2 regions of the Streptomyces sp. NPDC090077 genome follow, and region 2 is predicted to be linked to the other one. Evidence: riboswitches for the same ligand, from Rfam matches in the RefSeq annotation. Region 2 holds a riboswitch; the other holds the start of a gene.
The links. Region 2 has a riboswitch for ZMP and ZTP ahead of glyA (serine hydroxymethyltransferase). Riboswitches for the same ligand answer to the same signal wherever they lie in the genome.
Positions count from the first base shown of each region.

Region 1: another riboswitch for ZMP and ZTP. It lies ahead of ACIPW5_RS32995 (bifunctional 5,10-methylenetetrahydrofolate dehydrogenase/5,10-methenyltetrahydrofolate cyclohydrolase); the one in region 2 lies ahead of glyA (serine hydroxymethyltransferase).

Region 1 covers NZ_JBIVEG010000030.1:38,053-42,456, forward strand. Annotated here, with positions in the region: gene ACIPW5_RS32985 (RNA polymerase sigma factor) at 1-1,332, opposite strand, end outside; gene ACIPW5_RS32990 (methyltransferase domain-containing protein) at 1,559-2,320, opposite strand; ZMP/ZTP riboswitch at 2,378-2,480, shown strand; gene ACIPW5_RS32995 (bifunctional 5,10-methylenetetrahydrofolate dehydrogenase/5,10-methenyltetrahydrofolate cyclohydrolase) at 2,541-3,386, shown strand; gene ACIPW5_RS33000 (NADH:flavin oxidoreductase/NADH oxidase family protein) at 3,449-4,404, shown strand, end outside.
Region 2 covers NZ_JBIVEG010000012.1:38,805-43,208, reverse strand. Annotated here, with positions in the region: gene ACIPW5_RS20805 (glutathionylspermidine synthase family protein) at 1-246, shown strand, start outside; gene ACIPW5_RS20800 (hypothetical protein) at 236-802, opposite strand; gene rocD (ornithine--oxo-acid transaminase) at 924-2,129, opposite strand; ZMP/ZTP riboswitch at 2,247-2,337, shown strand; gene glyA (serine hydroxymethyltransferase) at 2,374-3,642, shown strand; gene trpS (tryptophan--tRNA ligase) at 3,831-4,404, shown strand, end outside.

The sequences.
Region 1 (4,404 bases), on a different contig from region 2:
CGCCTCGGAGTCCTCGATGAGGTCACCGAACTCGCTGTCGCCCTCCTCACCCAGCGGGGTGTGCAGGGAGATCGGCTCACGGCCGTACTTCTGGACCTCGATGACCTTCTCGGGGGTCATGTCGAGTTCCTTGCCCAGCTCCTCCGGGGTGGGCTCGCGGCCCAGGTCCTGGAGCATCTGGCGCTGCACACGGGCGAGCTTGTTGATGATCTCGACCATGTGGACGGGGATGCGGATGGTGCGCGACTGGTCGGCCATGGCACGCGTGATCGCCTGCCGGATCCACCAGGTCGCGTACGTGGAGAACTTGAAGCCCTTGGTGTAGTCGAACTTCTCCACCGCGCGGATCAGGCCGACGTTGCCCTCCTGGATCAGGTCCAGGAAGAGCATGCCGCGGCCCGTGTAGCGCTTGGCCAGCGAGACCACGAGACGGAGGTTGGCCTCCAGCAGGTGGTTCTTGGCCCGGCGGCCGTCCTCGACGAGGATCTCCAGCTCGCGCTTGAACGCGGGCTTGTGGTCCTCCTCCTCTTCGAGCTTGTACTCGGAGAACAGGCCCGCCTCGATGCGCTTGGCGAGCTCGACCTCCTGCTCGGCGTTGAGGAGCGGCACCTTGCCGATCAGCTTCAGGTAGTCCTTGACCGGGTCGGCGGTGGCACCGGCCACCATGACCGTCTGCGCCGGGGCGTCGTCCTCGTCCTCGTCGGACAGCACGAAGCCCTGGCCGGCGGCCTTGGGCGCCTCCTCCTCGGTCTCGTCGGCGAGGTCCTCGACGGCCCAGTCCTCACCCTCGACGGCCGGGTTCTCGGCGTCGTCGGCGTCCTTGGCACCGGCCTTCTTCGAGGCGGCCGTCTTCTTGGTGGCCGTGGCCTTCTTGGCGGCGGCCTTCTTGACCACGCGCTTCTTCGGCTCGGCGGCGGCCTCGGCCGACACCTCCTCCGACGCGGCGGCCGACGGAGCGGATATCGCCGCGGCGGCGGCCGGGGCGGGAGCGGTGGCGGAGGCCTTGCGCGCGCCGATGGGGCGCGGCGGGGCGACCGCCTTCTTCGTCACGGTGCGGGCCGGGGCGGCAGCTGCCTTGCGGGGCTTCTTGGCAGCAGCCTTCGTGGCGGGGGCGGCGCTGACGTGGAGGGCGACACCCTCCTCGTCCAGGACCTGGTTCAGGCTGCGCAGGACCCGCTTCCACTGGTCCACCGGGATGCGGCCGGCCTCGAAGGCCTGGCGGACATCGTCACCGTTGATGTGACCCTGCTCGCGGCCGCGCTCGACGAGCGCGACCAGGGCCTCGGATTCGGCGATCTCCGGAGGGAACGTACGGGACGGGCTGAGCGACACAAGGAGCCTCTCGTTGCGAACAGATAAGGAGTGGGCGGGACATCATCGCGCGGACTCGGGAAACAGACCCAGGCGGGTCTGTATTCCGGGGCCGCGCGAGGACACCTGTCGGTTCATCGCCTGCCCGAGTCGATTCGTTACGCGCTGAATTGAGTGACCTGCGCCACGCTGTGGCCGCGCAACCGATCCGGCGTGGATCCGTCGGCACTCGTGATCACTCCTCCGGTCACTCCTTCTTGCGGGCCTCGATGAGGAAACGGGCGGTGTGCGCGACGAACGGACCCTCCCTCCCGATCCGTTCGTGGAGCTCGCGCAGCCGGTCCCGGTACTGCCCGACGGTGAAGCCGGGAACCATCCAGATCACCTTCCTCAGGAAGTAGATCACCGCACCGATGTCGTGGAACTCCGTCCGCAGCCGCTCCGAACGCAGGTCCGTGATCTCCAGACCGGCCCGGGCGGCGTCGGCGACCGCGTCGTCGGGGTGCCGGGCGCGCCGGACCTCCTCCGGCTGCGGGCCGAGGAAGTACTCGACGAGCTCGAAGACGCTCGCCGGACCCACCTGCTGCGACAGGTAGGTCCCGCCCGGTGCCAGCACCCGGGCGATCTCGTCCCACCAGATCGTCACCGGATGCCGGCTGGCGACCAGCTCGAAGGCCCCGTCCCCGAAGGGCAGCGGAGGCTCGTCCGCGTCCGCCACCACCACCGCGCCCAGCGGGTGCAGCAGCCGGGTCGCCTTGTCGATGTTCGGCGGCCAGGACTCCGTGGCGGCCGTCAGCGGGGGCAGCGGGCCCGCTCCGGCGAGCACCTCGCCCCCGCCGGTCTGGATGTCCAGGGCCGAGCGGACCGTCGCCAGGCGCTCCCCCAGCAGCCGCTGGTAGCCCCAGGAGGGCCGCTGCTCGGTGGCCCGGCCGTCGAGCCAGGAGAAGTCCCAGCCGTCCACGGACACCGACTCGGCCTCGGCGACGAGATGGTCGAAAGTGCGCGTCATGTCTCGATCGTCCCAGGTCGGGCCCCGGTCATCCACCGGATAAGTCGACTACAGTGGGCACCGGGCCGTGACTGGCGTTCGGGTGGATCACCACCGGGGAGCGGCCCCGCGTACACCGGCACGGTCCGTACGCCGTCTGCCGCGCGCCTGGGCGAACCGCGATCCGCAGCGACGTTCAGGAGATCCCGTGACGACTGCCCCCACCGCCACCGCCCAGCTCATGGACGGCACCGCCCTCGCCCGCCGCGTCTCGGAGCGCACCGCCGCCCTCGCGGCGAAGATCACCGAGCGCACCGGCACCGCGCCCTGCCTGGCCACCGTCCTCGTCGGCGAGGACCCCGCCTCGGTGACCTACGTCAAGATGAAGCAGAACCGCTGCGCCAAGGCCGGGATCACCTCCCGCCACGTGGAGCTGCCGGCCGAGACCACCACCGAGGAGCTCGTCGCCGCGATCACCGCGCTCTCCGAGGACCCGGAGATCAGCGGCATCCTGCTCCAGCACCCCGTCCCGCACCACATCGACGAGCGCGCCGCCTTCGAGGCCATCGCCCCCGGCAAGGACGTCGACGGCGTGACCATGCACTCCTTCGCCGCCATGGGCTTCGGCCTGCCCGGCTTCGTCTCCTGCACCCCCGGCGGCATCATGCGCCTGCTGGAGGAGTACGACGTGGACCTCACCGGCAAGCACGCCGTCGTCGTAGGCCGCAGCGCGATCCTCGGCAAGCCCGCCGGGATGCTGCTGCTGGAGAAGAACGCCACCGTCACCTACTGCCACTCCCGCACCCGGGACCTGCCCTCGATCGTGCGCCAGGCGGACGTCCTGGTCGCCGCGGTCGGCAAGGCCGAGTTCATCCGCGGCGAGGACATCAAGCCCGGCGCCGTCGTCCTCGACGCCGGCTACAACGAGGGCAACGTCGGCGACGTCCACTTCGAGTCCGCCGCCGCCCGCGCCTCCCTCATCACCCCGGTGCCCGGCGGCGTCGGTCCCATGACCATCGCGGTCCTGCTGGAGCAGACCGTCCAGGCCGCCGCGGCCCAGGCGGGGCTGGACCTCGCGGAGCTCTGAGGCGATCATCTTGTGGCGCGGCTCCCCGTGACGGCCGCGCCACAAGCCTCGGGGGGACTCGGATGGACCTGTTCGCACCACTCGACCTGCCCGGGGGCACCACCCTCCCCAACCGTCTCGCCAAGGCCGCCATGGAGGAGAGCCTCGCCGCCCAGCCCGGCCAGCTCCCCGACCAGCGCATGGAACGCCTGTACGCCCGCTGGGCGCGCGGCGGCGCAGGACTGGTCATCACCGGCAACGTGATGGTCGACCGCCGCGCCCTGACCTCCCCGGGCACCGTCGTCCTCGACGAGCACTCCCCGCTGGAGCCCTTCCGCCGCTGGGCCGCCGCCGCGGCCTCGGGCGACGCCCGGGTCTGGATGCAGATCAACCACCCCGGCCGCCAGGTCGGCTCCGACATGCCCGGCACCGCCTGGGCCCCCTCCGCGGTCCCCATCAGCCTCGGCCGGCACACCAAGCGCTTCGCCCACCCCACCGCCATGACCGAGGCCGACATCGAGGCGACGATCGCCCGGTTCGCCCTCACCGCCCGGCGCGCCGAGGAAGCCGGCTTCCACGGGGTCCAGGTCCACGCCGCGCACGGCTACCTGCTCAGCCAGTTCCTGTCCCCGCTCGTCAACCGGCGCACCGACCGCTGGGGCGGCAGCCTGGACAACCGCGTGCGCATGCTCGCGCGGACCGTCGCGGCCGTCCGGGCCGCCGTTTCGCCCGGCTTCGCCGTCGGGGTGAAGCTGAACGCCGCCGACTTCCAGCGCGGGGGCTTCGACAGCGACGAAGCCGCCCAGGTCATCACGGCCCTCGACGGCCTCGGTGTGGACCTCGTCGAGCTGTCCGGCGGCACCGTCGAGAGCCCCGCCAGCATGGGCCACACCACCGACCAGCGGACCCTGGAGCGGGAGGGCTACTTCCTCTCCCTCGCGGAGCACCTGCTGGAGACGGCGGCCGTGCCGCTGATGCTGACCGGTGGCATCACCCGCCGCGCCACCGCCGAGAAGGCCCTGGCCCGCGGGGTCGCCGT
Region 2 (4,404 bases):
CTGCTGGGCCGCGAGGGCGCCGGGGTCACGCTGCACGGGGCGGGCGCGGACGGCGAGCCGTTCGTCCCGGCCGAGGGGGAGACGTACGTGTTCCAGGCGCTGGCCCCGCTGCCCGACTTCGACGGCAACCGCGTCGTGCTCGGCGCGTGGGTCGTCGAGGAGGAGGCGGCGGGGCTCGGCATCCGGGAATCGGCGGGGCCGGTCACGGACGAGTACGCCCGCTTCCTGCCGCACGTCATCCTGTAGAGGAGCTCCCGCAGATCCGGGCGTAGGACTGGGTGGCGCCCGCCGTCCAGCCCTTCCAGTAGTTCTCGGAACGGGTGGTCTGGCTCTTGTCGGCCACGGGCTGCGCCTTGCAGCCTTCCTGGCCGGCCTGCCGCCCGGCGACGACGCCGCTCAGGTAGCCCCTGCGGTAGTCCTGCTGGGTTCCCTGGGGGGTGGTGGACGAAGGGGGCTTGGCCGCTGCCACCTTGCAGTTCACGAAGACGAAGTTCTGGTCCTCGTTGACCGCGAGGACGGTGTAGTCGACGTTCTTCTGGAACCGCTGGAGCCGGAAGTTCCCGTTCGCGTCGATGTTCAGCCGCTCGGTGCTCTCGCCGTCGTTGAGGTTGCGCGGGGCGGTGAACCCCTCGCCGGTGATGACGACGAACTTCCCCGACGGGTCGGGGGTGACCGTGCAGCTGGCGGCGGGGACCGCGGCCGGCGCGGCGGACGCCGGCACCGCGAGGGCGGCGGCGGTGCCGAGGGCGACGGAGGACGCCAGGGCGGCGCACAGCAGGGTGTGTCGGTTGCGTCGGTGCATGGGGGTGCTCCCATCGGAGGGTCGGCCCGGCGCAGGCCGGGGACGCGCACCCGTACGGGTCCTCCCATCGTCCGGCGGGCCGCCCGCCCTGTCCACCGCAGCGGCGGGCGACCGGCCGCCGTCAGGCGGAGAGTACCGACCGCAGCCGGTCCAGCCCCCAGTCCAGGTCCTCCTTGGAGATCACCAGCGGCGGCGCGATCCGGATCGTCGACCCGTGGGTGTCCTTCACCAGGACGCCGAGCTCCATCAGCTTCTCGGAGACCTCGCGGCCCGTCCCGAGCGCCGGGGCGATGTCCACGCCCGCCCACAGTCCGCGGCCGCGCACGGCGGTCACCGCGCCGGAGCCGGCCAGCAGGTTCAGCTCCCGGTGCAGGTGGTCGCCGAGTTCCGCGGCGCGCTGCTGGTACTCGCCGGTGCGCAGCATCGCGATCACCTCCAGGGCGACGGCGCAGGCGAGCGGGTTCCCGCCGAAGGTGGACCCGTGCTCGCCCGGCCGGAACACCCCGAGCACGTCCCGGTCGGCGACCACGGCCGACACCGGCACGACCCCGCCGCCGAGCGCCTTGCCGAGGACGTACACGTCGGGCACGACGTCCTCGTGCTCGCACGCGAAGGTCCGGCCGGTGCGGCCCAGGCCCGACTGGATCTCGTCCGCCATGAACAGCACGTTCCGCCGGCGCGTCAGCTCCCGTACGCCCGCCAGGTATCCGGCGGGCGGGACCAGCACCCCGGCCTCGCCCTGGATCGGCTCCAGCAGCACGGCCACGGTGTTCGCGGTGACGGCGGCGTCGAGGGCGGTCAGGTCCCCGTACGGGACGATCTCGAAGCCGGGCGTGTAGGGGCCGTAGTGGTCGCGGGCCTCGTGGTCGGTGGAGAAGGACACGATGGTCGTCGTCCGGCCGTGGAAGTTGTTCGCGGCGACGACGATCTTGGCCTGGCCGTCGGGGACGCCCTTGACCTCGTACCCCCACTTGCGGGCCGTCTTGACCGCCGTCTCCACCGCCTCCGCGCCCGTGTTCATGGGCAGCACCATCTCCTTGCCGCACAGCGCGGCCAGTTCGGCACAGAAGTCGGCGAAGCGGTCGTGGTGGAAGGCGCGGGAGGTGAGGGTGACCCGCTCCAGCTGCGCGCGGGCGGCGTCGATGAGCCTGCGGTTGCCGTGGCCGAAGTTGAGCGCCGAGTACCCGGCGAGCATGTCGAGGTACCGGCGGCCCTCCACGTCGGTCATCCACGCGCCCTCCGCCGACGCGACGACGATCGGCAGGGGGTGGTAGTTGTGCGCGCTGTGTGCGTCGGCGGAGCGGATGGCATCAGCAGTTCTCGACACGGGGTCTCCGATCGTCCGGCTGGCTGGTGGCGCGAGTGACGTGGGTGACGTCCTTTGTATCGTCGCTCGGATCGTGGAACCGGAAACCTCCTCGGTGCCGCGCCCGCTATGGTGTTCGGTACGCACGGCGACTGGCGTACGGAGAACCAACTCCGGGGGAGTCGTGCGCGCACGACCGCACACAGGGCCGCTCGCCTGGGCCTCGCGGGGACGAGATCCGATCATCGACCCCGGAGGAGCCGCGATGACCGCGCACCGCCAGCCCGCCCTGTTCGCCACCGACCCCGACCTCGCCGCGCTCGTGTCCGCCGAGGAGACCCTCCAGGCCGAGACCCTGCGGCTGATCCCCAGCGAGAACTACGTCTCCGCGGCCGTGCTGGAGGCGTCCGGCACCGTCCTGCAGAACAAGTACAGCGAGGGCTACCCGGGCCGCCGCTACTACGAGGGCCAGCAGAACATCGACCGCGTCGAGGCCCTCGCGATCGAGCGGGCCAAGGGCCTCTTCGGCGTGGACCACGCCAACGTCCAGCCGTACTCCGGCTCCCCGGCCAACCTGGCCGTCTACCTGGCCTTCGCCAAGCCCGGCGACACGGTGATGGGCATGGCCCTGCCGATGGGCGGCCACCTGACGCACGGCTGGGGGGTCTCGGCCACGGGCTCCTGGTTCCGCGGCGTCCAGTACGGCGTCCAGCCCGACACCGGGCTCATCGACTACGACGCGGTCCGCGCGCTGGCCCTGGCCGAACGCCCGAAGATCATCTTCTGTGGCGGTACCGCCCTGCCCCGCACCATCGACTTCGCGGCCTTCGCCTCCATCGCCGAGGAGGCCGGCTCGATCCTGGTCGCGGACGTGGCCCACATCGCGGGCCTGATCGCGGGCGGCGCCCACCCCTCCCCGGCGGGCCACGTGGACGTGATCTCCACGACCACGCACAAGACCCTGCGCGGCCCGCGCGGCGCGATGCTGATGTGCAGGGAGGAGCACGCGAAGGCCATCGACAAGGCGGTCTTCCCCGGCCTCCAGGGCGGCCCCCACAACCAGACGACGGCGGGCATCGCGGTGGCCCTGCACGAGGCCGCCCAGCCGTCCTTCGTCTCGTACGCGCACGCGGTCGTGGCCAACGCGAAGGCGCTGGCCGCGGCCCTGCTGGAGCGGGGCTTCGACCTGGTCTCGGGCGGCACGGACAACCACCTGATCCTCATCGACCTCACCGGCAAGGACGTCCCGGGCAAGGTCGCGGCGAAGGCGCTGGACCGGGCCGGGATCGTCGTCAACTACAACACCGTGCCGTTCGACCCGCGCAAGCCGTTCGACCCGTCCGGCATCCGGATCGGCACCCCGTCGCTGACCTCGCGCGGTCTGGGCACCGAGCACATGCCGGTGGTCGCGGAGTGGATCTCCCGCGCCGTGGACGCCGCCGCCAAGGCCGACGAGCCGGCCCTCGCCGGCATCCGCGCCGAGGTCTCGTCCCTCATGGCGGCCTTCCCGGCCCCGGGGCTCCCGCTGGCCTGACGTACTGGGCCGGTGGGTCGGGTGCGGGTGGTGGGCCGCTGCGCGGAGCGGGGTCCCCTACCCGCCCTTCCACCGTTCCCCGGGCTCTGCCCGGACCCCCGCGCCTCAAACGCCGGCGAGGCTGTATCCAGCCCCGCCGGCGGAGGGGTCCGGGCCGAGGCGGCCCACGCAGGTGGAAGAATGGGGCCATGGCTTCTGACCGTCCTCGCGCGCTCTCCGGCATCCAGCCCACCTCCGGCTCGTTCCACCTCGGGAACTACCTCGGAGCGATCCGCCAGTACGTCGCCCTCCAGGAGACGCACGACGCCTTCTACATGGTCGTCGACCTCCACGCGATCACCATGCCGCAGGACCCGAAGGAGCTCCGCGCGAACACCCGGCTGTCCGCCGCGCAGCTCCTCGCGGCCGGCCTGGACCCCGAGCGGTGCACGCTCTTCATCCAGAGCCACGTCCCGGAGCACGCGCAGCTCGGCTGGGTCATGAACTGCCTCACCGGCTTCGGCGAGGCCAGCCGGATGACCCAGTTCAAGGACAAGTCCGCCAAGGGCGGGGTCAACAGCGCCAGCGTCGGCCTGTTCACGTACCCGATCCTCCAGGTCGCCGACATCCTCCTCTACCAGGCGAACGCCGTCCCGGTCGGCGAGGACCAGCGCCAGCACATCGAGCTGACCCGCGACCTGGCCGAGCGCTTCAACCAGCGCTTCGGCCAGACCTTCACCCTCCCCGCCGCGCACATCGTCAAGGAGGTCGCGAAGATCTACG